3 regions of the Paraliobacillus zengyii genome follow, and region 3 is predicted to be linked to each of the others. Evidence: riboswitches for the same ligand, from Rfam matches in the RefSeq annotation. Region 3 holds a riboswitch; each other region holds the start of a gene.
What was found. A riboswitch is a leader RNA that binds a small molecule or an ion and turns the genes downstream of it on or off. The one in region 3 is predicted to bind S-adenosylmethionine.

Region 1: linked by a shared signal. The riboswitch ahead of DM447_RS05520 (5-methyltetrahydropteroyltriglutamate--homocysteine S-methyltransferase) and the one ahead of DM447_RS15040 (bifunctional homocysteine S-methyltransferase/methylenetetrahydrofolate reductase) in region 3 are both predicted to bind S-adenosylmethionine.
Region 2: linked by a shared signal. The riboswitch ahead of DM447_RS17265 (PLP-dependent aspartate aminotransferase family protein) and the one ahead of DM447_RS15040 (bifunctional homocysteine S-methyltransferase/methylenetetrahydrofolate reductase) in region 3 are both predicted to bind S-adenosylmethionine.

Annotation. Positions count from the first base shown of each region.
Region 1 is NZ_CP029797.1:1,106,450-1,116,788, forward strand. Features, by position in the region: gene DM447_RS05480 (transglycosylase domain-containing protein) at 1-2,375, shown strand, start outside; gene DM447_RS05485 (hypothetical protein) at 2,474-2,683, shown strand; gene DM447_RS18625 (hypothetical protein) at 2,719-2,850, shown strand; gene DM447_RS05490 (P-loop NTPase family protein) at 3,032-3,505, shown strand; gene DM447_RS05495 (DUF6366 family protein) at 3,556-3,750, opposite strand; gene DM447_RS05500 (hypothetical protein) at 3,764-3,967, opposite strand; gene DM447_RS05505 (hypothetical protein) at 4,350-4,757, shown strand; gene DM447_RS05510 (hypothetical protein) at 4,922-5,371, shown strand; gene abc-f (ribosomal protection-like ABC-F family protein) at 5,670-7,307, shown strand; gene DM447_RS18630 (hypothetical protein) at 7,435-7,560, opposite strand; gene DM447_RS05520 (5-methyltetrahydropteroyltriglutamate--homocysteine S-methyltransferase) at 7,716-8,819, opposite strand; SAM riboswitch class I at 8,956-9,054, opposite strand; gene DM447_RS05525 (fructose-1,6-bisphosphatase) at 9,303-10,339, shown strand, end outside.
Region 2 is NZ_CP029797.1:3,521,142-3,531,480, forward strand. Features, by position in the region: gene DM447_RS17255 (NAD(P)H-dependent oxidoreductase) at 1-322, opposite strand, end outside; gene DM447_RS17260 (alpha/beta hydrolase) at 582-2,285, shown strand; SAM riboswitch class I at 2,372-2,472, shown strand; SAM riboswitch class I at 2,543-2,647, shown strand; gene DM447_RS17265 (PLP-dependent aspartate aminotransferase family protein) at 2,716-4,512, shown strand; gene DM447_RS17270 (aliphatic sulfonate ABC transporter substrate-binding protein) at 4,576-5,580, shown strand; gene DM447_RS17275 (ABC transporter permease) at 5,597-6,442, shown strand; gene DM447_RS17280 (ABC transporter ATP-binding protein) at 6,458-7,189, shown strand; gene acsA (acetate--CoA ligase) at 7,229-8,896, shown strand; gene DM447_RS17290 (LOG family protein) at 8,932-9,495, opposite strand; gene DM447_RS17295 (helix-turn-helix transcriptional regulator) at 9,606-9,821, shown strand; gene DM447_RS17300 (hypothetical protein) at 9,936-10,235, shown strand; gene DM447_RS18730 (hypothetical protein) at 10,312-10,339, opposite strand, start outside.
Region 3 is NZ_CP029797.1:2,989,258-2,999,596, forward strand. Features, by position in the region: gene DM447_RS15025 (Na+/H+ antiporter NhaC family protein) at 1-776, opposite strand, end outside; gene DM447_RS15030 (MotA/TolQ/ExbB proton channel family protein) at 939-2,750, shown strand; gene DM447_RS15035 (OmpA family protein) at 2,743-3,438, shown strand; SAM riboswitch class I at 3,603-3,709, shown strand; gene DM447_RS15040 (bifunctional homocysteine S-methyltransferase/methylenetetrahydrofolate reductase) at 3,849-5,693, shown strand; gene metE (5-methyltetrahydropteroyltriglutamate--homocysteine S-methyltransferase) at 5,718-8,006, shown strand; gene DM447_RS15050 (spore coat protein) at 8,432-8,827, opposite strand; gene DM447_RS15055 (hypothetical protein) at 8,849-9,130, opposite strand; gene DM447_RS15060 (putative bifunctional diguanylate cyclase/phosphodiesterase) at 9,317-10,339, opposite strand, start outside.

The sequences.
Region 1 (10,339 bases), 1.8 Mb from region 3:
TAATCGATCCAATTGCATCAGAAGTGCTGGATAAAAATGGAGATGTTATCACGAGGCTTGGCACAGAAAACCGTGAACTAATAGATTATGAAGATATTCCACTAATAGTCGAAGAAGCAGTACTTGCTACAGAGGATATTAGATTTTATGATCACTATGGCGTAGATCCAATCCGATTAGGTAAAGCTGTATTTGCTAACATTACAGAAGGATTTGGTTCTGAAGGAGCAAGCACCATAACACAGCAAGTTATTAAGCAGTCATTTCTAACATCTGAGAAATCTTTGGAACGTAAAGCTCAAGAAGCATGGCTAGCGTTTAAGTTCGAACAGGACTACAGTAAAACCGAGATTTTGGAAATGTATCTTAATAAAACGTATTATTCAGACAGTATTTATGGAATAGAGACAGCGGCTAACTATTACTTTGATAAAAGTATTGACGAATTGTCACTTTCAGAGTCTGCATTGTTAGCTGGGATACCACAAAGTCCTAATAATTATAATCCATATGATTATCCTGAAAAAGCAACAGAAAGACGTAATACGGTACTTTATTTAATGAACTATCATGATCAAATAACAGTTGAGGAAATGGAGCAAGCACAACAAGTAGCAATCACAGACGATGTTGTAGAGCGTGATCAGGAAGAACGCGCGCAATTAACAAACAACCAAGGCGACAAAGCATTTATTGATTATGTGGTTGAGCAACTAGATGAAATGGGAAATTATAATATTTTTGAAGACGGACTTACTATTCATACAACCCTAGATCCAGATGCACAGAGTAACTTGGAAGAAATTCTGAATTCAGATGATATGATCGATTTTCCTGCTGATAAAAATGGCGAACCTTTTCAAGCGGGTGTTACCTTATTAGATACACAATCTGGTGCTATTCGTGCAATTGGTGGCGGTAGAAACTATGGGTCAGAGGTGCAGAGAGGTTTCAACTTTGCAACAGATATTAGCAGGCAACCCGGATCTGTAATTAAACCATTATTAGATTACGCTCCTGCTATTGAAAATAATCAATGGTCAACTGCGCATATTATAGAAGACGAAGCATTTGAATATGAAGACGGTGGAGAGCCAGAAAACTGGGACGGTGAATTTAAGGGTGAAATCTCTATACGTGAGGCGCTCTGGGATTCACGGAACATTCCTGCCATTAAAGTATTTAATGAAGTCGGACATGAAAATGCTGTTGAATTTATAAATGGACTTGGTTTTAATTATGATGAGGAAGAAGTGTATGAGAGTTCAGCAATCGGAGGCGGTTCAGGAACAAACCCGACGGAAATTGCTGGTGCTTATGCAGCGTTTGGAAATAAAGGTGTATATAATGAACCTTATGCTATTACTAAAGTTGAACGAAGAGACGGCTCAGTAGAGGAATTTTCCTATGAAACGAATGCCGCGATGAAAGCATCAACGGCTTATATGATTACGGATATGTTAAAAGAAGTAATTGAAAATCCACAAGGAACAGGAACTACTGCGGCAGTTTCAGGACTAGAAATTGCCGGAAAAACTGGTACTACTAACTATACAGATGATTTTAAGCAGGCTAATAACATTGATTCTGGTGGTGCTCCTGACTCGTGGTTTGCTGGCTACACAACGCAATATACTGCAGCTATCTGGACAGGTTATAAAGATCGATCAAACCCTTTATCACAAACTGAAAGAAAAACTGCACAGAAGCTGTTCAGTAGCTTAATGAGTGAAATTTCTGGGGAGGACATTGCTAATTTCGAACGTCCTGATAATATACTAGAAATTGAAGTGGAAAAAGGATCAGATCCAGTGGAACGTGCTAGTGCATACACGCCTGTGGATCAAATATCAGCGGAACTATTCCTTGAAGGTCATGAACCATCTGAGGTGTCGGATCAGTTTGTTCCCGACTTGTCACCACCATCAAACTCTACAAATGAAGAAGATGATGATGGGGACTCAACTGAGTCTGATTCTAACTCAGCTAGTGATTCCGAAGAAGAAGAAACGGAAGCTAGCAGTGAAACAGATGAAGAGGAATCCACGGAAACAGAAGAAGAATCTAATAATTCCAATGAAGAGGAAGAGACGACCGAAGAAACAACCGAAGAAACAGAACCCAGTAGTGATACAGAGGGAGAAGAATCGACGGAAACAGATGATGGTTCTAATAGTTCTAATGAAGAGGAAGAGTCAACTGAAGAGACCGAAGAGGAATCCACTGGTACTGGTGAAGAAACTAGTGATGAGACAGAAGAGCAACAGTCATCGAACGAAAATGAAACGAGTAGCGAAACAGCTGAAGAGGAGACAGCAGACACTGATAATGAATCCGGTGAAGGGGATCAACAAGATCAACCATCTACTGAATAGCTAAAGCTAACCAACCAATTAGATTTGTTTCTATAATAACTGCATCATTTTTGGCTTAGTGGATAAACTAATATAAAAAATAAAAAGGGGAAGTTTTAATGGCTGAAGTAACAATTTTTGTAAAGGAAGCAGTTGATGGTAAGCCGATACAAGAAATCGAAAGTATTTTAACACAAATGGATGGCATGGAAAGAGTTCTAATAGATACTTCAGATGGAGAAGTAAAGGTCCAATTTAATGAAGAAAAAGTTACTGCGGAACAAATTGCAACTACGTTAAGGGAACACAATTATCATTATAATGTCTAATGATTAACGGATTGGAAAATTGGAGGAAATAGAATATGGCTAAAGAAGAAAAACTAAATGAAGAAGCTGCATTAAATAATAATTTGGGATCTTCCACTTTACAAACACAAGATGCGATCAAGAAATTACATCAAGAGCCAAAAGAAAAGAACAATAGAAAAGATTAAAAATACAATCGATAAAAATAAGGAGCAATAAAAGTAGTCTTAATGACCTTTTATTGTTCCTTATTTTAATTTTAAGCGATTTGAGATTTGTAGGTAATTACCTAATCATAGTACTATTAATGAGTAAAGCGATTAAGAAGTTAATGTTACACGAATACATACAAATGTGATGGTGGTTCTTGTGGAAAAGGGTATTACTAAAAAAGTACATATTATAGGTTCAGTTGGAAGTGGAAAGACTACATTGGCGCGAATGCTGTCTGATAAGCTTTCTATACCACATTATGAATTAGATAATGTTGTCTGGAAAAGGGCGGAACCTTCGGATATAAGAAGAAGTGAACAGGACAGAGATAACTATTTAAAAGAGATAGTTAATTTAAATAGTTGGATTATCGAGGGTGCTCATTATGAATGGGTATCATCAAGTCTACAACATGCAGACTTGATCATTTATTTAGATATTGCTGTTTATAAACGAATTTACCAGATTATAAAGCGATTTTATTTGCAAAAAGTCGGTGTTGAAAAAGCAAATTATAAACCAACAGTAAAAATGTTATGGAAGATGTTTGTTTGGACTTACCACTTTGAAAAAGAAGGTAAACAAAAAATAGCAGTGATATTAGCTTCTTATAATCAAGGACAAACATGAGATTAATATGTACATTTAGGACGAGTACTTGTTCGAATCAAGTCATATTCTCAAAAGGAACATTGGGATAATATAAGAAAAGCACCAATAATGACTAGTAAAGTAATAAGCTTAGTGAGGCAACCACCTTGCGCTAATCCACCTAAATCACCTGTTGCTGAGCGGTTAATAGAATCTGAAAAGTTACCCATTGGATTTTTACTGAGTTCTTTTAAACGCTTTCGTTCTTGATCATTCTGGTTCATAAAACCACTCCTTTTACTTTTCATTATCACTTTCATTTTTATCTTCGTTATCTTTCTCAAACTTTTTCCTTCGTTCAGCTAAATCTTTTTGAAGAAATGGATTATCATCTCCGATTACACCACTATAACTACCGAATCTAATCACAAAAAAGAACCCTGCTAAAACAGTAAGAACGACTAAAACAATTATAATAATTTGAATAATTTGAATTAACAACTGAATCACCTTCAATTAAATTGTCGGGTAACATGCTATATATAATTCCTTATTATTAACATACGATCGAAATAGGAAAAAGTTTCAAGAGAAGGTGACAGTGTGTATGAATTATCCTTGTTTGCTACTAATCTAATATTTTAGATCTTTAGTGACTAATCATAGTTTGCTGTTGACTATGGCAAATAGTATTGTGAAATTAGCATATAGTAATAGGATATAAAAATTTAGTAATAGGATATAAAATAATAGGAGATTTACGATAACTTCTCGTTAGTAAATGTAGCTGAGATGGAATCCACTTCAACTACTCCATTCACAACGAAAAAAGAAGAAACAAAACAAAAAGAAAAGAAAAGAACCGTCGGATGTTGCTGATGGATTGAGTACAGTTGATAGTAATAGCCAACTTATTCTCGTAACGACGAATGGTACAAATACAAGTAATGCGACCATTCAAACATTTGAAAAAGATGGAAATGGAGATTGGCAGCCTGTATTGAACACAACTGGATATGTTGGTAAGAATGGACTTGCCTCTAATAAGGTGGAAGATGATAAAAAGACGCCGATTGGTAAATACACGATTGTAACAGCCTTTGGTACAAAAGGAAACCCTGGTACAAAACTACCGTTTCGGAATATCACGGATGATGATGTTTGGATAGACGATTCAGATTCTTCACTTTACAATACGTGGAAATTCAAAAGTGAAACACAAGGACAATCGACAAGCGCGGAGAATATGAATATAAGGGGCTTATTATTCAAACACCTGCTCAAAATTTAATAATTACTAATAATAAAATCTACATAGGACAAGTTCCTTTATGGATTTTTTTGTAATATTTCAAGAATCATTTTAAGGTTATGTTACAATTTTATTGTGAGTAATTGTTCTTAAACCCAGCAGAAAAAATTAAAGTAAGCTAATAAACTGAAGGGAAGGATAGAATGGTTGAAACAGAATGGGATATACATGATGTTAAGCGTTTGAAAAAAATTCAATTAGTCCAGGGTAATCTTTTTATGCTTTTATCTTACGGTCTGCTTATTTATCTTCTAATGAACATAGATACTGTCGTTGTTATTGGTCTAGTTTGCATACTTCTCTGGATCTATTTAACGACTATTCTCTATACTCTAAAAACAGGAAAGACATTCGGTACAAAGATTAGCAGGCATGTACAGAAATTTGATGAATACCGTTTAGGGAAGAAGCGATGGAAGCGAAGAAAAATAATAGAAGCTGTCATAATTAGTATTTGTAGTATGGGTGTTACAGTATTATTATTTGTTTTGGATGTTAACTATCTAAGATTTGACTTTATCAATGGTCTCCCGTTAATTGGGGGTTGGATAGGCTATAATATAGGTGAAATTGTCAGAATAACTGATTTGTAAAAGAAGTTGTTTATCATGGTGAAAAAAAATAGAGCAATTACGAATCATTTTCTTTAGCGAACCTAGTTATGTTATACTGACTATAATAAAAAAAGAAGGGACGATGGCTGACCAATGAAAATCTAATCTTATTTTTGAAGTTTGAAATTTTATATTTCAAATCACATGAAATAGGATTAGTCTGCCATTTTCTAAAAACGGATCAATAGCTTATTCAGAGAATGTATTGCTATGACTAATCCTTCCAAATAAATTGGGAGGGTTTTTTTGTTCTCCCTATCGAGAGAGGGAATTTTGTATGAAAGAATTAGTGAAATTGCAACAGGTTCATTATGAAATAGTTGATCAGACGATTTTTGAAGATATAAATGTTAGTGTCCAAAAAGCTGATGTTGTCGGTGTTATTGGAAAAAATGGTGCAGGGAAGTCAACCTTATTACAACTAATTACGGGAGCGTTGTTACCGACAAAAGGAAGCGTAGAATCGATAGAAAAGAACCTCACAACCGTTTTTGTCGAACAAGAAACCGAGTCACACGCTCCAAAAGAAGTGACAACACGTGAAAGTAGCTTACTTCACAAATGGCACGTACCAGATCATGCTTTTGCTAGATTAAGTGGTGGAGAAAAGTTAAAAGCACGACTTGCACATGGATTTGCAAAAGAGGCTGACCTTTTATTATTTGATGAACCGACGAACCACCTTGATACGGAGAGTACGGCTTTGTTAATAGAGGAAATCAATAGACACAAAGGTGCAATTATAGTTGTATCGCATGATCGTTATTTTTTAGATGCTGTCACAACAAAGATATGGTCTATTGAAGATAGTGAATTCATCGAGCATAAAGGCAATTATTCGAGTTATATGGCATTTCGTGAACAGAAACGCCTGACCCAGCAACATGAATATGCGAAACAACAGAAAAATGTGGAACGAATTGAAAACCAAATGAAAGAGCTCACTTCTTGGTCGAGTAAAGCACATGCTCAATCGACAAAAAAAGAAGGCTATAAAGAACATTATCGTGTCAAAGCAAAGCGTATGGATAAACAAATAAAATCAAAACAAAAGCGTTTGGATAAAGAACTCGAAAAAGCAAAAGTAGAGCAGGTGAAGCCAGAATACGATGTGCAGTTTTCAATTAGAGCGAACACAAAGGTTGGGAAACGATTTTTAGAAGTGAAAGGTTTAACAAAGAGATTTAGCGATCGAACGCTATTTAAGAATGTAAATTTCACAATTAAGCACGGGGAGAAAGTTGGATTAATTGGTCCGAATGGTAGTGGCAAGACAACCTTTTTAAAAATACTGGTTGGTGACGAGCTGTCTGAGGGCGAGGTATGGCTTTCACCTGCTGCGACGATTGGTTATTTAACACAAGAAGTCTTTGACCTACCACTTGAAAATACGCCAGAACAGCTATTTTTTAAAGAAACGTTCGAAGCAAGAGGAAAAGTACAGAATTTAATGCAGCATTTAGGCTTTACTGCTTCCCAATGGCGAGAACCAATCCTTCATATGAGTATGGGCGAACGTGTGAAGTGCAAATTAATGGTCTATATACTAGAGGAAAAAAACGTACTAATTCTCGATGAGCCAACCAACCATCTTGATTTACCATCACGTGAACAACTTGAAAATACATTAGCAGATTACGATGGTACACTACTCGTTGTATCACATGATTCGTATTTTCTCGATAAAACAACAAACGAGAAACTTCTTTTTTCAAACGAAAGTATTGTGAAACAATCGAAAGAAGCAAGCAATCGTCAAGAAAGTGAGCCAGATAAATTGCGTCTAACACTCGAAACGGAAAGACAAGAAGTGTTAGGGAGGCTCAGTTTCATGACGCAAAAAGATAGTGAATATCAAGAACTTGATGAAAAATTTAATCAACTTACAAGTCAAATCAATAATCTTTTATCCTAATTGAATCGTCCGTAAGACTCTTGGATAGCAATTGCTATCCTTTTTTTATTTCGATTAAAAGGCATTTGCTGAAAAAACAGAAATTTCTCACCTATCCAGTCTTTCTAATAATTGAATAATTTCTTTGTTATGCTACAATTTGTAGATCACTATTCTTTTTCATTTGATAAATCCATTTCAAAAGGAAGATTATTGCTAAAGGAATCCCAATATATAAAACAAAAGTAACAAATAAAACAAATATGTTTATCATAGAATCACCCCCAAGTTAAAACTATTGTTATAAGATCCTATCTACATAGTGAATTAAAAACAATCGAGTCGTCAAGTATTTTTGAAAAGGAGATGCTCGCTGTTTGATATGCCAGTCTATATAAAAAGAGCGCCCACTTGGGACGCTCTACTAGCTTATTTCCAAATATCCTTCGATACATCTACAATATGCTTCAACTTGTTCCATTGCTCTTCTTCTGTTAAAAGATTACCATGGTGTGTCGAAGCAAAGCCACATTGTGGACTGATACATAATTGATCAAGTGGTACGTATTTAGAAGCTTCTGCTACTCTAGCTTTTATTACTTCTTTATCTTCTAGTTCACCAGTTTTAGATGTGAAGACGCCTAAAACGACACGTGGTCCATCGTTTGGAACATTTTCTAATGGTGCAAAACTACCAGAACGCTCATCGTCATACTCTAAGAAGAAGCCATCTACCGCTTCATTAGCTAAAAGCTTAGGAGCAATCAGATCATAACTTCCGGTGAAAGCCCATTTTGAACGGTAATTTCCACGGCATAAATGCGTTGTAACTACTAAATCTTCTGGTTTTCCTTCTAATACACTGTTAACTACGTGTAGAGCCAAGTCAATTAATTTTTCTCTTGAATGGATTCCTTCATTAAATGGGATATCTGGTGAAGAAAGTCCTGCAATGTAAACATCATCTAACTGTAAGTAACGAACTCCTGCATCGTAAAAGGCATTGATTGCATCACGGTAGGCTGCAATTACGTCTGCTGCGTAGTCGTCGATATTAGGATAAATACTTTCATTTAGAATTCCGGCATTGAATAATTGATTTGGACTTGGAATTGTTAATTTAGCAACTGCACGTCCACCAACAATCTCATTAAAAATTTTGAATTCCTCGATATGTGGGTGGTTGGGATTAAATGCAACTTTTCCAACTACACGTACGTCATAGCGCTCTGTTTCTTCGCCTTTAAATTGGAAGCCTTGGTCAGGTACATAACCTTCAACACCAATTAAGTGCTCTAAGAAGTCTGTGTGCCAGAATCTACGTCGGAATTCACCATCTGTTACAGCTTCTAGTCCAACCTCGATCTGCTTATCAACAATACGTTTGATTTCCTTGTTTTCTATTTCGTGTAAATCTGCTTGACTAATTGTTCCCTCAGCAAGTTGCTTACGTGCTTGATGAATACTCTCCGGTCTTAGTAAACTTCCTACATGGTCTGCTCTAAATGGTGCTTTTGTTGCTGTTTTTGTCATTTTAATTCCCCTCTTCCGAATTGTTTTAAGATGACAAACAAACTTGATCCATACGCGACATTCCTTAGGAAGAACGTTAAATAAAAAGTAAAAACCCCTTCTTGTGAAAAGAAGAGGTTTGAATTAACGATTTCTCCTCTTATCTTCAGCAATACGCTTCTGGATTTAGCACAGTACTTGTTAGTCTGCTGCTGAAGCTTCAAAGGGCCAGTCCCTCCACTTCTCTGGATAAGATTTATTTGTTTGTAAATATCTTAATTTTGAGAATACTATTGTTTGCGATACTTGTCAAGATGAATTTTTAAAGATAAAGGAAAAAATTAGAATACCTAGGAAACTAAACGTTTGATTAAAAATTCTGATAGTTTATGCTATGCTGTAATAGTAACAAAAATGGAAGCAGATTTTTAAAAATCCTGGAAGAGAAATTAGTGTGAGAGAATGCTGGAAAAATAATAATGCAATTTGAAAGGAGATGCAAATATGAATAAAAAATTTCTGGATTTACTTGCTCAAAGTTATGATAGCGAAGAAAAAGTGGTAACCGAAATTATTAATCTGGAAGCTATTCTTAATCTTCCAAAAGGGACAGAGCATTTTGTGAGTGATTTGCACGGGGAATACCAAGCCTTTCAACACGTATTACGAAATGGTTCAGGCAGGGTCAAAGAGAAGATAAAAGATCTATTTACCGATCAATTATCTGAAAAAGAAATCAATGAGTTTGCTGCATTAGTTTACTATCCAGTAGAGAAATTACAGTTAATCAAGAATAACTTTGACAACGATGAAGCATTACATAGATGGTATCGAGAAATAATTGAGGATATGATGGAACTTATTGCTTATGCGTCTTCTAAATATACACGTTCGAAGTTACGAAAAGCATTGCCTAAACAGTTTGTTTATATCATAGAAGAACTCTTGTATAAGACAGATGAATTCATCAACAAGAAAGAGTACTATACAAAAATTATTCAACAAATTATCTCCCTTGGTCAGGCTGATAAACTAATTATTGGTCTTAGTTATACGACACAAGAACTCGTTGTTGATCATTTACATGTAGTCGGGGATATTTATGATCGTGGACCAGAACCAGATAAAGTGATGGATACACTAGTTAACTATCATTCTGTCGATATTCAGTGGGGGAATCATGACGTACTATGGTTAGGCGCTTTCGCTGGATCGAAGGTTTGTCTTGCTAATATTATTCGTATTAGTGCGCGGTATAACAATTTAGCGATTATTGAAGATGTCTATGGGATAAATCTTAGACCGCTACTCAATCTTGCGGAGAAATATTATCAGGATAATCCAGCCTTTAGACCAAAAGTAGATGCTGGGGATAAACTATCGGATCATGAACAATTACAAATAACCATGATACATCAAGCGATTACAATGATTCAGTTCAAACTGGAGAGTCCGATCATCAAGAGACGTGCCTACTTTGACATGTCAGAAAGACTGTTGCTTGAGAAAGTAGATTATGATAAGGACGAAATAACAATTCA
Region 2 (10,339 bases), 530 kb from region 3:
ATTGTTTATCCGTTAACAATCCACCACACCCATAACCCTTTCCGCCTGTAAAAAAGAGATCTCGCTTATAGATCTGTTCAAAATATGATTTGAATTTACCTGGTACACTAAACCAATAAATAGGAGTTTGGAAAATGATAATATCTGCCCATAAGAATTTTTCCTGTTCCTCTGTTATATCGTACCCCTGATCAACAATCGTTGTATCTATTTGATATACTGTTTCTAATTTTTTAATTATTGCTTGAAAGATAGTATGATTTAGATCCCCTTTACTATGTGGGTACTTTTGATGACCGTTGATGATTAAAATATGTTTCACTACATTCTCATCCCCTAACATTTATGCATACTTTTAGAGAGTATATGTTCTAACTCTGGAATTTAGTATCTATTTTTGTAAAAAAACTTAAGCACAGTGATGCTTATGAAAGGAGCATGAAGTCAACTTTAGCTTTGAATGGTAAGACTTATTTTTCAGTTTCACTCTGCGACAGTTGAGTTACTTAAAATATGTATTCATGTTAAAATTAACATGGCTCAAAGAAAAAAATGTAAGTAAACAAAAAGGAGAACTGAACGTGCGCACTTCATTAAATAAACAATTAAACCAAACAAACCTATTTACGAAGCCTAGTCGTTCTTTTGCAAGTAGCTTCTCTAGCATGCTTATACTAGCAAATAGCTTAACGATTATAGCAGGAATTGTTTATCTATTAATTGATAGTTCAAATGGGTTATGGAATATCTACGGTATTTTTATGATGTTAACTCTTTTAGGTAACTTTATTGTGGCTGCTATTCCTAGTAATCAGAAGGGTCTCGATTACTTCTATTTAACCTTCACAATCTTAATAATGTTACTCTTGCCTATTCTAAACTCCATCGCTTCTTTTGATCCTTTAAATACAACTTCACGAAGTATGGTTTCTATAATTCTATTACTTAGTTTGTTTATTTTAGGCGGGATAATAGCAGGAACGACACGTAAGAGTCTAAATAACATGGGATACATAAGATTTAGCAACACAATGACGCAAGATAAGAAGGGATTCTTCCATATCCTGATGATAAGTCTATGGATACTCTGTCTGCTTTTAGGAGCATATGTATCGTTTCTACTAATAAGAGGAGAAAATAATGGTAGCATTGTTGAATTATTCGTTCCTGGATATGCTTTGTTTTTCAGTTTAATAACGTTAGCAATCGTCGCACTGATTCTTAGAATGCGGACTGGTAAAAACCTTTCGTTTATTAGTATCATAACTTCTATTATAGGAATAGCTGTTTCTATCACCTTTTCTGTTCCTCTCGTTACAACCGTATTAACCTTTTCAGAGATGGAAAATGACTTTTCAAACACATTAAATGAAGCGGATCAAAATTCATTAACTGATAGTATGACAGATACTTTTTTAGACGTACCTTTTTCATTACCGGCTTACTTTTTCGGATTATCAACTGAAAACTATAATCTTGAACAAGACACTTTATTCTACTCAGGAACAGAGGGTGTGGATGAAGGAATTGAATTACACTTCGATGCTTATCTACCGACATCAAATCCAGCCCAATTGCCTGGAAATAGCTCTGTTTTAATTCGAATTCATGGTGGCGGTTGGACAATTGGTGACAAAGGATCATCTAACAATGCAGCAGTTAATAAGTACTTCGCAAGTCAAGGCTATGTAGTATTTGATATTCAGTACGGATTAAGTAGTGAGGATAAATTTGTTGAATTTGCACCAGTCCCCGAAAATATCGTTGCTGACTTCTCTCTTGATGATATGGTCCGTCACATCGGTCTTTTTACTAATTATTTAGTTGAAAACAATGATGATTATAATGCGAATTTAGACTCCGTTTTTATCTCTGGGGCATCTGCAGGTGGACAATTAGCAAATGCAGCTGGTTTAGGCCTTACAAGTGAGAATTATCAAGATGTTTTAAACCCTGAACTTGATGTAAATGGTATTATCCCGATTTATCCTGCCAATGGATTAGCTAAAAATATTGGAATAGCCGGTTCTGATTCGTTTATGGATACATCTCTCCTAGTTAAAGAAGATAGTCCGCCGGCACTCATATTCCAAGGAGACGCAGATGGCATTGTTGACGCATCTATTTCTCGTGATTTCTATGAAGCGTATCGAGAGAATGGAAATGAGCAAGCTACTTTACTAATGATGCCTTATGCCGGACATAATGGGGACTATTATTTTGCTAGTTACTACAATCAAGCTTTTATTTACTATATGGAACGGTTTATGTATGTAAACAAATAATATCTTTTTATAAAGAATATTCAAATAAATTTAAAAAACCCACTAGACACATAAGATATCTGTGGTATACTCTATTTAACATTAAACATTTATAAAGAGTGGACGAAAGATCTGGCTTAACGACTCCACGGCAACCTGCTCAGCAAGGTGCCCCTACCAGCAAAGCATAAGCTTTGGATGATGAAGTAATTCGCGGATTAAAACCCTCTTTCATCGTCAGTTGAAAGAGGGTTTTTCTTGCAAATAAAACAAAATAACTCTTATCAAGAGTGGTAGAGGGACTGGCCCGATGACACCCAGCAACCATTAAGTTACTACTTAAAAGGTGCTAATTCCAGCAGATTCATTCTGATAGATAAGAAGAGCATGCATTTACCGCCCTCTTCTTAAAGAAGAGGGCTTTTTTATAACATTACAGGAGGGTTTTACTATGACAAAAGAAAAAAACACAACGTATGACATCGAAACTTTAGCATTACACGGCGGGCAAGCTCCCGATCCAACAACTGGTTCACGTGCAGTACCAATCTATCAAACTACTTCTTATGTATTTCATGACTCTGAACACGCAGAACGATTATTTTCGCTTGATGAACCAGGTAACATTTATTCAAGAATTGGCAATCCCACTGTTGAAGTTTTCGAAAAACGGTTAGCTCTATTAGAAGATGGTGTAGCTGCTGTTGCGACTTCTTCTGGTATGTCTGCCATTACGTTATCTATTTTAAATGTAGCCAGTGCGGGAGATGAAATTGTAGCAGCGATTAACTTATACGGTGGAACATATAATCTTTTTGCTATAACGTTACCTCGATACGGAATCAATGTAAAATTTGTTGATCCAAGTAATCCAGATAATTTTAAAGATGCAATTACTGATAAAACAAAAGCAGTTTTCGGTGAAATTATCGGTAACCCTAACTTACATGTTTTGGATGTAGAGAAAGTAGCTGAAATCTCACATGAGGCTGGTGTACCATTAATTATCGATAATACCTTTGCCACGCCGTATGTGTGTAAACCTATTTTACTCGGTGCCGATATTGTCGTACACTCTGCTACCAAATGGATAGGCGGACATGGTACTACAATCGGTGGAATTATCATTGATGGTGGTCGATTTAACTGGAATTCAGAAAAATTCCCAACTTTCACAGAGCCTGATCCAAGCTATAACGGTATTCGCTATGCAACAGATTTCGGCACTTTAGCATTTAGTACGAAAGTCCGTGTGCAATTGTTACGTGATTTTGGTGCATCATTGAGTCCATATAATGCTTTCCAACTTATCCAAGGATTAGAAACTTTACATCTACGTGTACAGCGCCATAATGAAAATGCAATTAAACTAGCCAACTATTTAGATAACCATCCAGCAGTTGATTGGGTTGATTATCCTGGGCTTGAAAGTCACAGTTCACATGCCTTAGCAAAGGATATTCTAAATAATGGTTTTGGTTCCATTCTCGTATTTGGTATTAAAGGTGGCCGAGATGCAGGAAGAAAATTGATTGATAATGTCTCGCTCTGGTCACACGTAGCCAATGTTGGAGATGCTAAATCATTAATAATTCACCCAGCTTCGACAACACATCAACAATTATCAAAAGAGAAGTTAATTGAAACTGGTGTTAAAGAAGAATTGGTAAGATTATCTGTAGGTCTTGAATCGCTTGATGATATTATCCATGATCTAAATCAAGCATTAGTTAAGGCAACAGGTATTGGCAAAGGCGAAACAAATGACATTGTCATCAACGATGAAGGAATCATTAAATGGGCGTTAAACTCCCCTTACGAACGATTTGAAATAGATGGCGTTGAAAAAACAAGACAAAAGACGTTAGCCATTGTTGGATTAAGCGGTAAAGAAGCAAGACCAAGTTACCGTCTAGCAAGAAAAATGCAACGTCTCGGTTATAAAATCATTCCAGTTAACCCACGTGAAACAGAAATATTGGGTGAAAAAGCTTATCCAGATTTAAAGAGTATCCCTGAAGCGATTGACATTGTTCAAGTATTCAGAAGTCCAGAAGCAGCAATTGGCGTTGCAAAAGAAGCAATTGAAGTCAAACCAAGAGTCTTCTGGTTGCAAGAAGGTGTGGTCTCACCAGAAGCTGCTGCAATTGCCAGCGAAGCAGGATTAGAAGTAATCCATAACAGATGTACGTATAAAGAGGCACAACGTTTACGCGGGTCAATTTCAACATATGCATGTGAAATTTAAATGAAACTATAATTGGCTTATAGAGATAAAAGTCGATTAGTAAAAACAAAGGGGCAAATAAAATTGAAAAAAATAGCATTGATTGATGTTAGAAGCTTTCTTGCAATTATTCTTGTAGGTGTTGTATTGGTAATAGCTGTAGGTTGTTCATCTGATACAAGTGGAGAAGAAACAGGTCCAGAAGAAATCCGTTTAGATTACGCATACTACTCTCCAACTAGTTTAGTTTTAAAGAAATTCGGTTGGGCTGAGGAAGAATTTGAAGAAGAAGGTATTGAGATTGAATGGGCATTAAGTCAAGGAAGTAATAAAGCTTTAGAATTCTTGAATAGTGATAGTGTCGACTTCGGTTCTACAGCTGGAGCGGCAGCTTTAATATCTAAATCAAATGGTTCACCAATTCAAAATGTTTATATCTATTCAAAACCTGAATGGACAGCACTCGTAACGAATCCCGATTCTGACATTGAGTCAGTAGCTGACTTAACCGGTAAAAAGGTTGCAGCAACAATCGGAACAGATCCGTATATTTTCCTACTACGTGCATTGGCAGCTGAAAATATCGATCCTGATGAAGTAGAAATTGTTAACTTACAACATGGCGACGGTGCATCCTCACTTGTTTCTGGGCAAGTTGACGCATGGGCAGGACTTGATCCTCATATGGCACGACTGGAAATTGAAGCAGACGCTGAATTGTTCTACCGTAATGCTGATTTTAATACGTATGGATTCTTAAACGTAAGAAATGAATTCGCTGAAAATTATCCTGATTACGTAAATCGTGTGATTAAAGTATACGAAAAAGCTAGAAATTGGATCCTTGAAAACCCTGAGGAAGCCGCTGAATTATTAGCTGAAGAAGCAGATATTGATGTAGAAGTTGCAAAAATCCAATTAGAAAGAAATGATTTTTCTAATCCAATTCCTGGTGATGTTCATATCGAAGCATTAATTGAATCTGGAGGCATTTTGCAAGATGGGGAAGTTATTGATGCAGATGCTAATATCGAGGAACTTACGAATGAATTAATTAACCCCGCTTTTGCAGAAGAAACAGTTGAATAAGTGGGAGGAATAACAAATGTCTAAAAATGAAGCTGATGTTTCAAGTGCATATGTTACGAGTCAAGTGAAAAAGGATAAACTTAAAAAAGCTAGAAATAAACGTTCACAAACTATTATTTTAGGCAGTATATTACCAGTTATATTGCTTATCTTCTGGGAGCTTCTAAGTAAAGCGGGGGTCTTCCCCTCCTACCAACTCCCGGCTCCTTCAATAATATTCTTAACCATTCTGGAAATGGGCCAGACTGGCGAATTATGGGGGCATATTGGCATTACCGTTTATCGTGTCTTTGCTGGTTTTGTAATTGGAACACTTGTAGCCATACTATTAGGTTCTCTTGTTGGTTTCTATCAAAAAGCGGAACAATTATTTGATCCAATTATACAAGCCTTTCGTTCGATTCCATCACTAGCATGGGTACCCTTATTTATCTTATGGATGGGTATCGGGGAAACATCTAAAATCACGATGATTGCAGTCGGGGTATTTTTCCCCGTTTATCTAAATCTTGTTAGCGGTATTTTAGGTGTAGATCGGAAATTAATTGAAGTTGGAAAAATGTATAAATTAACGCCTTTTCAGCAAGTACATCGCATTATATTACCAGCATCCTTACCTTCTTTTTTAATTGGCTTACGCAGTGGACTAGGACTTGGTTGGATGTTCGTTGTTGCAGCAGAATTAATGGGGGCAAGTCAAGGTCTAGGATATTTACTTGTATTAGGACAAAATACACTATCACCAGAAACGATTATCTCCAGTATTATTCTCTTTGCAATTATTGGTAAATTATCAGACTGGTTGCTAAAGATTTTAGAAGAACGCTCACTACACTGGCAAGATCGATTCGTAAAAACATAACAGGGGGAAACCGACATGAGCTTAGCATTACGTAACGTTAGCAGAACCTTTGCCGGAAACACAGCCGTCCGAAATGTTAATTTATCTGTTCAACCTGGAGAGATAATTGGCTTACTAGGTACAAGTGGTTGTGGAAAAAGCACGATATTACGTGCAATATCTGGTTTGGATGATGGTTACGAAGGGGAAATCGAAATTAACGGAAGTACCTCTAAAGGTGTACATGATACCACAGGATTTATCTTTCAAGAACCACGCCTATTACCCTGGCTGACCGTATTAGACAATGTCACTTTTGGCCTAAAAGGTGATAAAGCAACTAGAGAGAAACGTGCGAAAGAATATATTGCGAACGTTGGGCTTGTTGGTAATGAAAATCTATACCCTCGTCAATTGTCAGGAGGAATGGCTCAACGCGTAGCAATTGCACGTGCACTCGTAACATCACCAGAAATTCTTTTATTAGATGAACCTTTTAGCGCGTTAGATGCATTTACGAAAATGCAACTACAGGACCTACTTCTGGATATATGGAAAGCATATCAATCAACTATTGTACTCGTAACGCATGATATAGATGAAGCTACTTATTTATGTGATCGAATCCTTATCCTTCGTGGTCAACCTGGCGAAGTTGATCGTGAAATAACCTTAACCGAACAAAGACCAAGAAATAGAGGAAGTCAGGAACTCGCAAAATGCAAATCTGATATATTACAAAGTTTAGACCTTAATCGAACAAATTAGAGATAGAATAATGTTAAACAGACAAAGGGGAAAGCAGCGATGGCTATTGAACTGACTCCTGTAAATGGAGTATATAATCTATCAAATTATCAAAAAACGAAAGATACATTCGACTGGGATCAAGCTAAAGAAGCTTTATATTATGGTAAGACAGGGAAAATGAATGCAGCTTACGAAACAATTGATCGGCACGTCGCCGATGGTTATGGTGATAAAATCGCGCTACATTATGTTGATCAAGAGGAAAGCTATTCACTTACTTTCCAACAGGTAAAAGAAAAAACAGATCATTACGCTAGAATTTTAAAAGAAAATGGCGTAAGAAAAGGCGATCGTGTTTTTATCTTTTTACCAAAAAATCCTGCATGCTATATCTCTATCTTAGCAGTAATTAAAATAGGTGCAATTGCTGGTCCGTTGTTTGAAGGTTTTATGGATGAAGCAATACAAGATCGTATCAATGATTGCCAAGGGAATTTATTAATTACTGATAAAAATCTCGGGAAACGTGTACAGAAAAAACTAATTCCCTCATTAAAAGAAATTTTATATACAGAAGATATTGAATCGAAAACATATGTTACAGAAAATAATACATCCTTGATTGAATGGGTAGATCCCGAAGATGGTTTGCTTATTCATTATACGAGTGGTTCAACCGGCAAACCAAAAGGTGTACTTCATGCCCACCGATCGATCATTCATCACTACCAAACAGGAAAATGGGTGCTGGACATACAAGAAAACGATGTATATTGGTGTACATCACATCCTGGTTGGGTTACCGGAAGTGTTTACGGTCTGTTCGCTCCATGGCTTAACAGAGCAACAATCGTAATACAAGGTGGACGTTTTAAAGCTGAAGATTGGTACCAATTGATTGAAACGTTACATGTTACAACATGGTATAGTGCACCAACAGCTTTCCGCATGTTAATGTCTCAGGGAGATCTTCATAAAAACTATGATCTATCATCCCTTCGTCACGTGCTAAGTGTTGGAGAACCACTAAATCCAGAAGTAATTAGCTGGGCATGGAATACTTTGAACTTACGCATTCACGACACATGGTGGATGACCGAAACAGGTGGACATCTAATTGTGAACTTACCTTCGGAAACAATTAAAGCTGGATCCATGGGTAGGGCATTTCCAGGAATTCATGTTGGCATTTTGGATGAAGAAGGTAAAGAAGTCCCAAACGGTGAAGTAGGACAGTTAGCTGTGAAGACGCCATGGCCTGGATTAATGAAAGAAATTTGGGGGAACCACGACAAATACAACTCTTACTTCCAATATAAAGGTTGGTATATTTCAGGTGATCTAGCTATTCAAGATTCGGAAGGATACGTCTTTTTCCAAGGCCGAAATGATGATATGATCAACTCCGCTGGCGAAAGAATTGGACCTTTTGAAGTTGAGAGTACATTGATTGAACACCCTGCAGTTGCAGAAGCTGGCGTAATTGGTAAACCTGATGCATTACGCGGTGAAATTGTGAAAGCATTTATTACATTGCGAACTGGATACACTAGTTCAACTGAATTAATTGAAGAAATCCGTCTTTTCGTTCGAAATAAATTGGCAGCTCACTCTGCCCCAAGAGAAATTGAAGTAGTGGACGAATTACCTAAAACAAAAATCAGTGGTAAGATTTTGCGTAGAGAACTAAAACAGCAAGAAATAGAAAAAAGCTCAGTAAAGTAAGGCAGATGTGATTTCTGCCTTACTTTTTTATTTGTTTACCATTTATTTATATAGCGCGGTTGATAGTCCGTCATCCTACTTAGTAAAGTATCAACGTTTTCCTCTAAAATAATTAGCTCTTTATATTCTTTTTTGACAAAGCCTTCAGCTATCATGTGGTCAAAAAGCGCTACGATTGGATCATAATAATGATTTATATTTAAAAGTGCACACGGCTTGTGATGGTAGTCAAGTTGAGCCCAAGTGAATACCTCAAACCACTCTTCTAATGTCCCAGAACCTCCAGGCAATGCTATAAAACCATCCGCTAATTCAGCCATTAACGCTTTCCTTTCATGCATCGTTTCTACTACATGTATTTCGGTTAAGTTCTGATGAGCGATTTCAACGTCAGCTAACTTTTTAGGAATCACACCAATTACTTCTCCTCCTGCCTCTAGAACACCATCTGCCACAGCACCCATACACCCTACCGTTGCTCCACCATAAATGAGATCTATTCCATTTGCTACTAGAATTTCACCTAACTTTCTTGCTTGTTCCATATAGATCAGGTTATTCCCTTTACTAGAACCACAATATACTGCCACTGTTTTCATGAACATCTATCCTTTCCTGTTATCTGCTTTTATTCTAACGTATTAAAATAAAGTTAGCATTATATATGTAAAGATATTTTGACACTTTTTTGATGAGAGGAGCGTGGCTCGTGAAGGTTATCAACCACATTCAGGAAGTACGTAAAAGCAGACAGATTACACAAGTGAAAATGGCAGAAGACTTACAAATCACGCGTCAAACTATTAATGCAATTGAAAAAAATAAATATAATCCTAGTTTAGAACTTGCTTTAAAATTAGCTAGCTATTTTGATATACCATTTGAAACTTTATTCTATTTAGAGAAAGGAGAAACCAAAAAGTGAAGAAAAAGCATCAAATACTTATGTATGTGTTCCTAATTATCTGTATTCAATTTGGAGGATTTTTAGGCCTATATTTAATTGAAAAAAGGAGGGTAAGAGATTCCCTTATCACTTTTGGAAATAATCACATATAGTTTAATCGGCACAATAGGCGGCTTTGGAATTGTCTTTTTGCAATCCTACTATCGCAAGAAAAAACATGGGAATGTACCAACAGTAGATGAGAGAAGTCTTTTACTATTTAAACGATACTTTTTGCTTGTTTTGTATATAGTGTTATTTGGTAGTAGTGCTCTACTCCTTATCCTTTTCGCAATAGGTGTTAAAACAATCGAAATCGAAATCCTAATAGTCTACATGATGTTTTTGTTTATTTTCATCGAACTAGGTGCGTTCATTACCAAAAGATTATAACTTTCACAAGTTGCTCTTAAACTATTCTATTGATGTTCTATCCTGAAGGACTACCAGACTAATTTTCAGAAGTCCTTCAGGATTTATCAGCACTTTTCTTTTCA
Region 3 (10,339 bases):
AGTACAATTACTAATAAAACAGGAATGAGTAAGTTTAGTGGCTTACTTGGTAAATCCTTATGCACCGCTGGATGACAGTCATGCCAGTCGTCTTCTTTTCCCTCATCCATTTCCAGTGGTGCATCCGTATGTGAATGATGAAAAAAACTCAAATAGATGCCGAGTAAAATAATTACAATAGCAAAAAAGTTAAATGGAATACTCTGAATAAAAAGTGTATAAGGATCAATAGTAGTCCCCGTGGTTTCCGTAGAAATTTGAATGACAGATACCATATAACCAACAAATGCAGTTGCAACTGGAATCAAGACGATAACAGGTGTTGCTGTTGTTTCAATTACAAATCCTAGCTCTTTCGTTGACATTTTCACCTTTTTTAATATCGCCTTCATAATTGGCGCTATCGTTACAAAACGAAAGGTCGGTGCGCTAAATGTTCCAATTGTAGAGACATAAGTAAGAAATAAGGCTTGCTTTTTGGAGGTAATTATTTCTGCCGATTTCTCAACAAATCCTTTGATTCCACCTGTCATTTTGATCATCCCAATAAGTCCAGAAAAAACATAAAGGAAGACAATAATTTTAATATTACTTTCATCAATAAGTGCTTGTATCACATAGGTTAGCATCTCTTGCATGCCACCAATAAGTGAGGGTGAAATGATGTAGGATCCAACAAGTAGTCCCAACACTAAACCTGGAAGTACTTGTCGTGTAAACATGGCAACAGGAATCACAATCAAAAAAGGGATAATGGACATCCAACTCGTATCGATATGCTTTGCACACCTTTCTAAAAATAGAATCTTTTTAGAATGTGGAAAACCAGCAAATTTATGTATTTACTATTAATTTACTAAGAAAAGTTCATGATTTGGACATGCTTTGAATACTTATGGAATAGAGACATTAATGTTGTCCATCTAGGAGGAAATCGAATGATAGAAGCAATTCTACAACTTTTTACAAGTGAGCAAAAAGCACAAGCTATTCTTTCAAATCAAATGATTGAGCTAATCTTCATCATTTTATTTGTTACGTTTATTGTTACCTTCTTTGTTCATGTTTCCTTGTTCAGTAAACTAAAGAAAATACGTTCTTACTTACAAGAAACAAACCGCATGGACATTGACCCTTTGCGTACCTTCAAGGAACAGTTTGACCTTAAACAGCAAACCGAACCTGTCAAAATAGAAACATTCGTTCAAGAGAAATTTTCTAGTTGGCGTGTCTATGGTATACCTATTGTCAGTCTCATTAAAATGATTCAAATGACCGTATCTATTTTTATTTTAATCGGGATATTAGGAACATTTATTGGCTTAACCATGTCATTAGGAAATATTAATTCAGGTGGAAATCAGCTTGTTGAAGATGTCGCAAGTGTTTTATCAGGAATTGATGTAGCATTTTACACAAGTATTGCCGGTATGGGGCTTTCATTAATTATGACGGTAATGATCAAAGCGCTGAATACAGAATTTCTCCTAACTGATATTATGTTAAAAGTTGAAACAAATTTAACTGAAAACGAACAGAACGGAATAAGTAAACTAATTGAAGTTTCGGAAAGTATTAATAACTCCATTCTCATGCTTCAAAAGACAAACCAAAAATCCTTACAAAGTATTGAAAGTTCTTTTGATGGTTTTAAAGACTATACTTCTGGCTTACAACAAGCCGCAAAAGATTTAGCTACATTTAATGAAGGATTATCTACTAATCTACATGACTTTCAACTTCTATTTACTAGTATGAATAAGGTAACAAACGGCTTTGATGATGCATCTAAAAAACTAAACAAAAATTTCGATCAACTCTTCTCTTATTTTAAGAAAATTGATCAAAGAAATGAACAAATGGCAAGTACATTTGAACATACGTATCAAAAAATCGAAGAAGTCTCGACAACACAAATAGATACCTTAACTCATTTTGAAGATACCGTGGTTGATTTAAAAACATTCACCTCTTCTATCTTAGATGGCCAACAAACAATAAGTAAAGAAAGTCAGCGTTTAGTGCGTCATATGGAAGAACAAAATAAAGAATTTAAACAAATATTCGGCAAAGACCTAGGAGCGAAACTAGCCGGAATTACAACATACTTAAGCGAACTCTCTAACGGTTTTAATAGCTTAGAAGGATCACTAGTTCAATTACCAGATGTACTAGAAACCATTAACCAAGCACAAACAGAATATAAACACCTTCTATCTGATCGCTTTGATGAATTAAAACAATTTAATCGAGATTTTAATAATCATCTCAAAGCACACAATGCAGATTCTGTTTCATTTGAAAAGCACGTACGTGAAGCCACAAACACCTATGAACAAATTGGAATGAAGAACAAGCAGCTTATTACAGATATAAATACCACTATTTCACAAATGAATAGCACATTCATTCAAAGAGAAAATCAACTCGAAGCAAATGTTGGTGTATTAAAAGATACGCTTGCTAACTATGTGACTACTTTAGAAGGAACACTTGGTGAAAAGTTAGATAAGGTTGCTCGAAATATTAGTGAATATGCACAGGGAACAAATCAGGATCTAAAAAGAGAATTTAAGGAAATTCGGACGATTAACGAAGACATTCAACAAAGTAATAATCGTTATACACAACAAACATTTACGGAACTTCTCCAACAAATTGATAAATTAAACCAGCATTTACAGACCTTCAGCCAGGAAGCAACAAGCCTTAATACAAGGCGTACGGGTGGTCTAAATCAACATGATTAATAAATATCAACGGTTGTTTAAGGACGAGCAGGAAGAGAATCATTTTTGGCCATCTTTCACTGATTTATTAACATCGATCTTACTGTGTTTTGTATTAATCTTTATTTCAATGATGGTTATTAAGTCCATTCAAATTGAAGAAATGAAAGAAACAATTGATCAAATTATGGGAGTACGCTCAGAACTTGTAAAGGACTTAAATGCAGAATTTCAAGATTCTACTTTAGGCATCGAGGTAGATGAGAAAACAGGTGCAATTATCTTTGACACAGAAATTTTATTTGAGTATGATGGTGCAGAATTAAAGGATGACTCCTTTCAATTTTTAGATGAGTTTGTTCCAAAGTATTTAGACGTCTTATTAGCAAGTGGCTATGAAGAATATATCTCAGAAATTATTATTGAAGGTCATGCTGATCGCACAGATGGCTATTTATATAATCTAAAGCTATCCCAAGATAGAGCATATAGTGTAGCAGAATATATACTAGGGGATGAATTCCCATATAAAAACATTCAAGATCACTTGCAGGAAAAATTAACGGTAAATGGTAAATCATTCTCAGACGGTCGCACCGATGAAAATGGTGACTACAGTCCAGAAGCTTCACGCCGAGTTGAATTCAAGTTCCGCTTAAAAGACGAAGAAATATTGGATAAAACAATGGAAATACTAGAAGGAAATTAAAAATAAGTATTCTTGAAGTGGCTTTCCTTTCCAAATTCTATAATTTTAAAAAAATAAACAATATTAGTTAGTAAATAAATTGTTTGAATTTTTACATTATAGTAGTTGACATTATTTAGAATGTAACTTACTATAACAGGGAACATAAAACTAAATAGTTAGTCTTCTTATCAAGAGAGGTGGAGGGAACGGCCCTATGATACCTCGGCAGCTTACTTTTATATAAAAGTACTGTGCCAATTCCGTCAAACGTATGTTTGAAAGATGAGAAGAGTTAGGCTGTCGTTATATAAACCACTATAATACTGCCCCTCTTCTTAATGGAAGGGGGGTTTTTTGTTGCGTATAAAGTAAAAATTAACTTTAGTTAGTTGCAACTGGATAAAGTAAAAACAAGGGGGTTTGATCGATTGGATTTATTAACCACACTGAAGGAAAAGATTCTAATTGCTGATGGTGCTATGGGTACCTTGCTTTACTCACATGGTGTTGATCGTTGTTTTGAAGAATTAAATGTAACCCATCCTGAAGAAATTTTCCATACACATAGGGCGTATGTAGAAGCAGGGGCTAATGTTATTCAAACAAATACGTACAGTGCAAATTATATTAAATTGGCACGTTATGGCTTGGAGGATAAGGTAAAAGAAATCAACACGCAAGCAGTAAAAATAGCTAAACGAGCAGCAAATAAGGATACATTTGTTGTTGGAACAATCGGTGGTATTCGTGGAAGTCAAAAAAAACTTGGCACTATAGAGGAAATCAAGCGAATTTTTCGCGAACAACTTTATTGTCTCTTATTAGAAGGTGTAGACGGGCTCCTTTTAGAAACGTATTATAGCCTAGAAGAATTAACAACCGTGTTAGCAATTGCTAGAGAAGCAACTAATCTACCGATTATTACAAATATTTCGATGCATGAAATTGGATTATTAGAGAATGGTACACCTTTAAATGATGCATTAACACAATTGGACGATGCTGGTGCAGATATCGTTGGCGTCAATTGCCGATTAGGTCCACACTACATGATTGAATCTTTAAAAACAGTGGCCTTACCGAAGACAGCTTACCTTTCCGCTTATCCTAATGCGAGTTTACCAGCATACAGTGATGGAAAGTTAATCTATAACAATAACCCAGACTATTTTGAACAATGTGCTAGAGAATTTCGTAATCAAGGTGTGCGGTTATTTGGTGGTTGTTGTGGTACCACTCCTGAACATATTGTAGCCCTTAAAAAAGGTGTCGAAGGTTTCACTCCCTTATTGGAAAAGACGGACGTTAAGCACCCTCCAATAATAGAAGTACAGGAGCCTGCTGCTCGAAAAAAGTTAGATCTAGCTCAAATTGTGACACAGAGACATTCTATTATTGTTGAATTAGATCCACCAAGGAATTTACAAACGAAAGAATATCTAAAAGGTGTGCAAGCATTAAAAGACGTTGGTGTTGACGCCATTACACTTGCTGATAATTCTTTAGCCACACCACGAATTAGCAATCTAGCAATGGCCACACTAATGAAACAACAAAGAATAGCCATCACGCCTCTTCTTCACTTAACTTGTCGTGACCGTAATTTAATCGGACTACAGTCTCATTTAATGGGATTACACACACTTGGTATCCATGAAATTTTAGCTATTACTGGTGATCCTACTAAGATAGGCGGTTTTCCAGGTGCATCGTCGGTATTTGACGCTACATCTTTTGAATTGATTAAGCTAATCAAACAATGTAATGAAGGTATCTCATTTTCAGGTAAGTCATTAAAAGAAAAAACATCCTTTCGTATCGCAGCAGCTTTTAACCCCAATGTTCATCACCTTGATAAAGCAGTACGTAGGCTAGAGAAAAAAATTGATTGTGGAGCAGATTATTTTTTGACCCAACCAATTTATCAACCCGAACAAATTGAGTCGCTAAAACAAGCAACTAAACATATTAAACAACCAATCTATATTGGTATTATGCCACTCACATCCTCACGAAATGCAGAATTCCTACATCATGAAGTACCAGGTATGAAACTAACAGATGACGTCCGTCAACGAATGAAGGCGACAGGTGATAATAGAATACTGGCAGAACAAGAAGGTATGTCAGTAGCAAAAGAATTAATCGATGTTGCTTTTGAACATTTTAATGGCATCTATTTAGTAACACCATTTATGCGCTATGACATCACAGTTAAACTTTCCAGTTATATCAAACAAAAGGTTGAAAATGCGCAAGAAATAATTTTATAAGACTATTTTAATGGAGGTTTATACATGACAAAAATAATTAGTTCCAATCTAGGTTATCCACGAATCGGTGAAAAAAGAGAATGGAAACAAGCACTCGAGCAATTTTGGGAAGGGAAAATTCAAGAAACAGAATTACTTTTAATAACGAAAGTGATAAGACTAAATAACCTTAAAAAGCAACAAGAGAAAGGCATTGATCTTATTCCAGTTGGTGACTTTTCTTTATATGATCATGTATTAGATACTTCTGTTATGTTTGGTGTCATACCAGAACGTTTTGATTATAAAGGTGGCAAGGTAGGCTTAGACACTTATTTTGCCGTTGCACGCGGAACAAAAAACGCAGTTGCATCGGAAATGACAAAGTGGTTTAACACGAATTATCATTACATCGTACCAGAGTTAGAAAATATCCAACCAAGTGTGACAGAAAATCATCCACTTTCTTTCTATCAAGAGGCAAAAGAAGAATTTGGTATTGATGGAAAACCCGTGTTATTAGGCCCAATTACGTATTTGAAATTAGCAAAAATCCAAGATGATGTACATTTTGAAAAGTTGCTAGAAACATTCATACCACTTTACATTCAAGTTTTAAAAGAGTTGGAGCAAGCTGGGGTATCTTGGGTACAAGTAGATGAACCCATTTTCGGTACGAATTTATCTCCACATATTTTAACTTTTGCAAGAAAGGCGTATGACACAATAAATAAAGCAGTTCCTAACATAAATATTCTGTTACAAACGTATTTTGAAAATGTAGTGGATTATAAAAAAGTAGTAGATTTCCCTGTACAAGGAATTGGCCTAGATTTTGTTCATGGTGATGCCCTTTCATTTATTCAAAAACATGGATTTCCACATGATAAAGTCTTAGCAGCAGGCATTATAAATGGTCGTAACATATGGCGTGCTGATTTAGAAGAACGTTTAGATGTGTTAGAGCAGTTAAAACAAATTGTAACAAATAAGTTAATTATTCAACCGTCTACCTCCCTTCTACATGTTCCAGTAACAAAAAAACTGGAGCAAGAGATTGATCCTTTTATCTATGGCGGGTTAGCATTTGCAGATGAAAAATTAGCCGAGATCGTTACGCTTACGAAAGCATTAGATAAGGGGCGAGATCTTGTTAAATCAGCTTTAAAAGATGCTACTGAATCGCTTAAACAATGGAAAGATGCAAGTTTCGGTAAAAATCAAGAAGTGCATCAAAAGCTTGAAAACTTAACAGATACCGATATAAATAGGAAAGTAATCTTTTCAGAACGAATAAAAAAACAAAAGCAGTATTTCCAATTACCTTTGTTACCGACAACAACAATAGGCAGTTTACCGCAAACAAGTGAATTGAAAAAAGTACGAACAAAATGGCGAAAAGGACATGTAACAACAGGAGAGTATGAACAATATATTCGTGACTATATCAAGAAATGGATAACAATACAGGATCAGATTGGGCTTGATGTTCTCGTTCATGGAGAGCCTGAGCGAACAGATATGGTGGAATATTTTGGTGAGAAGCTGAATGGCTTTACTGTTACCAAGTTTGGCTGGGTCCAGTCTTATGGCTCACGTTGTGTAAAACCACCAGTAATTGTCGGTGATGTCTCTTTTGCAAAACCGATGACAGTAAAAGAGATTGTATATGCCCAATCCTTAACAACAAAACCGGTAAAAGGCATGCTTACTGGACCAACAACTATTTATAATTGGTCGTTTGTGCATGATGATTTACCTCGTAAGACGGTTCTAAACCAAATTGCAATTGCATTAAAGGCAGAAATAGAAATATTAGAGGAAAGTAACATTAAAATTATTCAAGTGGATGAACCAGCATTACGCGAAGGACTACCATTAGATCGAAACAAATGGCCTGCCTACTTAGACGATGCGGTTACGGCATTTAGATTAGCTACATCATCAGTTGAAGTGGATACACAAATTCATACCCATATGTGTTATTCGAATTTTGAAGATATCTTTGAAGCGATTGATGGGCTTGATGCAGACGTAATTTCAATTGAAACGTCAAGAAGTCACGGGAACTTGATTGCTACTTTCGAAGATAATACCTATAACAAGGAAATTGGACTTGGTGTTTATGATATTCATAGTCCTCGTGTCCCAAGTATAGAAGAAATTAAGCAAAATATTAACCGAGCATTACAAACGATTTCACCAAATCAGTTTTGGATTAATCCCGATTGTGGTTTAAAGACTAGGAATGAAACTGAAACAATAGAAGCACTTCAAACAATGGTAGATGCTGCAAAGATCATAAGAAAAACAGCACTATCTTATCAGAAATAGAATAGTAATATTAGCAAGCCCTCCACAGTTATCTGCGCTGGAGGGCTTTTTACTTTACGAAGTTAGCTGAAGACGTAGACGTGCCTGCGGAAAGCGTCGTGTATTTTTAGAGCGAGCCTTGTGTCGCAGTTGATGATTGTTGTAATGGAAAGGTAATTGCTACGTTAACTTATGAACCTCTCACAATTGGAATTTATCATTAAGAAAGTGTTGTTTATTTCTAGATTGCGTTAAGCCTGTGATTTTTTCGTCTGAATTTATCGATGTTAACCGTGAGATTCCTTATTTTCACTATTAATTATTCGCAAATTAGGTACATTTTAATTAAAGAAACATAAAATGCTACTGAACCAATTATTATGGTTCAGTAGCAGGGGGACCAATAGGATATTATTAATTAATGGAAAGGAGAACTTCTCTTTTTATTAAAGAATGTCTAACTGTGCAACAAGTGTTAAAAGAATCTGTAAAAGCACTTGGATGGATGCTGCAACATCCGTATCGGTAGTTGTTACGTTAACAGATTCACTTCCGTCAATTACAATAAGTTGTCTGTTAGATTGATCAATTCTAGAATATCCTAGAAGTTCTTCTGTTACCTCTTGTGCTCTTGAACTACTCGCTATTGAAATGTTTACTACAATAACGATCGCTACTTGCAAGGCGGCTTGCAATGATACAGCCACCTGGGTATCAGTCGTATCCACCGTTACATCTGTGGAGTTCAAAATAAAAATTGCCTCTTTTGATTGCTGCTCAATGTCAGAAATTTGGTCTGCATACTGACTAACCGCTCTTGATTGATTATTCGTTCTACTCACAAAAATACCTCCTTGTTTTTTTTAGGACTCAGAATTGTCTTTATTGCGCTTGATTTGCTGCAATTTTTCAATTAATGCCTCTGTCTGTACAGTCATCGTTTTTTCACTATTTTGTTGATCAGCTAAAAAAGCCTCTGTTTGTGCTTTAAGTCCTTCAACCGACTTTTTAAGGTTGCTTTTTTCATCATCTGACAGTTCTGTATTTCTAGAAATATTTAGTCTCTTAAAAAGATCAGAGACATGTACTTGAATCAAGTCACTTGATATTTGATTCAACTGGTTTTGGATATCCCCATCTGTCAATGTTCTCCCCCCTTTTGGCTAAGTTATCTTACACCATATATATATACGATTATCTATAATGTGAGCGGGTTCTTATCACGAATAGTACAAGAATGGACAAATGTTACCGATTGAAACGACTAGAAAATAAAAAAGCAACCGACACAATCATTGACTGTGACGATTACTTTCATTAACTAGCATTTTTCAATCTACGGTTTCTGTTGCAAAAGAACTTAAAAGAATCTCTTCAAATGCATTAACATCTGACGGTTTCGCATATAAATAACCTTGTCCATATCCACATTGTAACTCTAAGAGAGCTTTAGCTTGCTGGTGTGTTTCTATTCCCTCAGCAATTATATTTAAATTTAAGTTTATTCCAATATCTATAATTGTTTTTACAATAGAAAGATCCTTTGCATTTTCTATATGCTCGATAAAGGACTTATCTATTTTAATTGTGTTAATAGGTAACTCTTTTAGGATATGTAATGACGAATAACCTGTACCAAAATCATCAATAGCAGTTTCAATTCCAAGTTCTTTTAAACCGTTTAAAACCTCAATGGACGATTCAATATTATGCATAATACTTTCTGTTATTTCCAATTCTAAATAGTTTGCTGGAAGACCTGTTTCAATTAAAACATCACGTACTATCGTAACAAAGCTTTCTTGTTCAAACTGTTGGACAGAAATATTTACGGAAACACATAACGGTTGAAAACCTTTCTTTTGCCAATCTATATTCTGCTGACAAGCTCTACGCATGACCCATTCACCAATCGAAAATATTTGTCCCGTTTCCTCTGCTATGGGAATAAATTCAGCAGGTGAGACTTGACCTAATACTGGATGATTCCATCTTAACAATGCTTCCATTCCAATTATCGCACCTGATTGGATATTTACTTTTGGTTGATACAAAAGTGATAATTGATTTAATTCAATTGCTTTTTTTAACTCAATCTCAATTGTCATTTTGCGCGTAATATGTGCATTTAGTTCTGCATTAAAAAAGTGATATTTATTTCCCTTACTCTTCGCAACATACATTGCTGCATCTGCATGTTTAAATAATTTAAGTCCGTCTAACCCATCGGTTGGATACATACTAATTCCAATGCTGGGTGCAATGGGAATTTCATGATAATCAATTAAAAAAGGTTTGTTAAAAACACACAACAAGTTATCGGCAATATGGCTACAATCCTTTTGATTCTGACC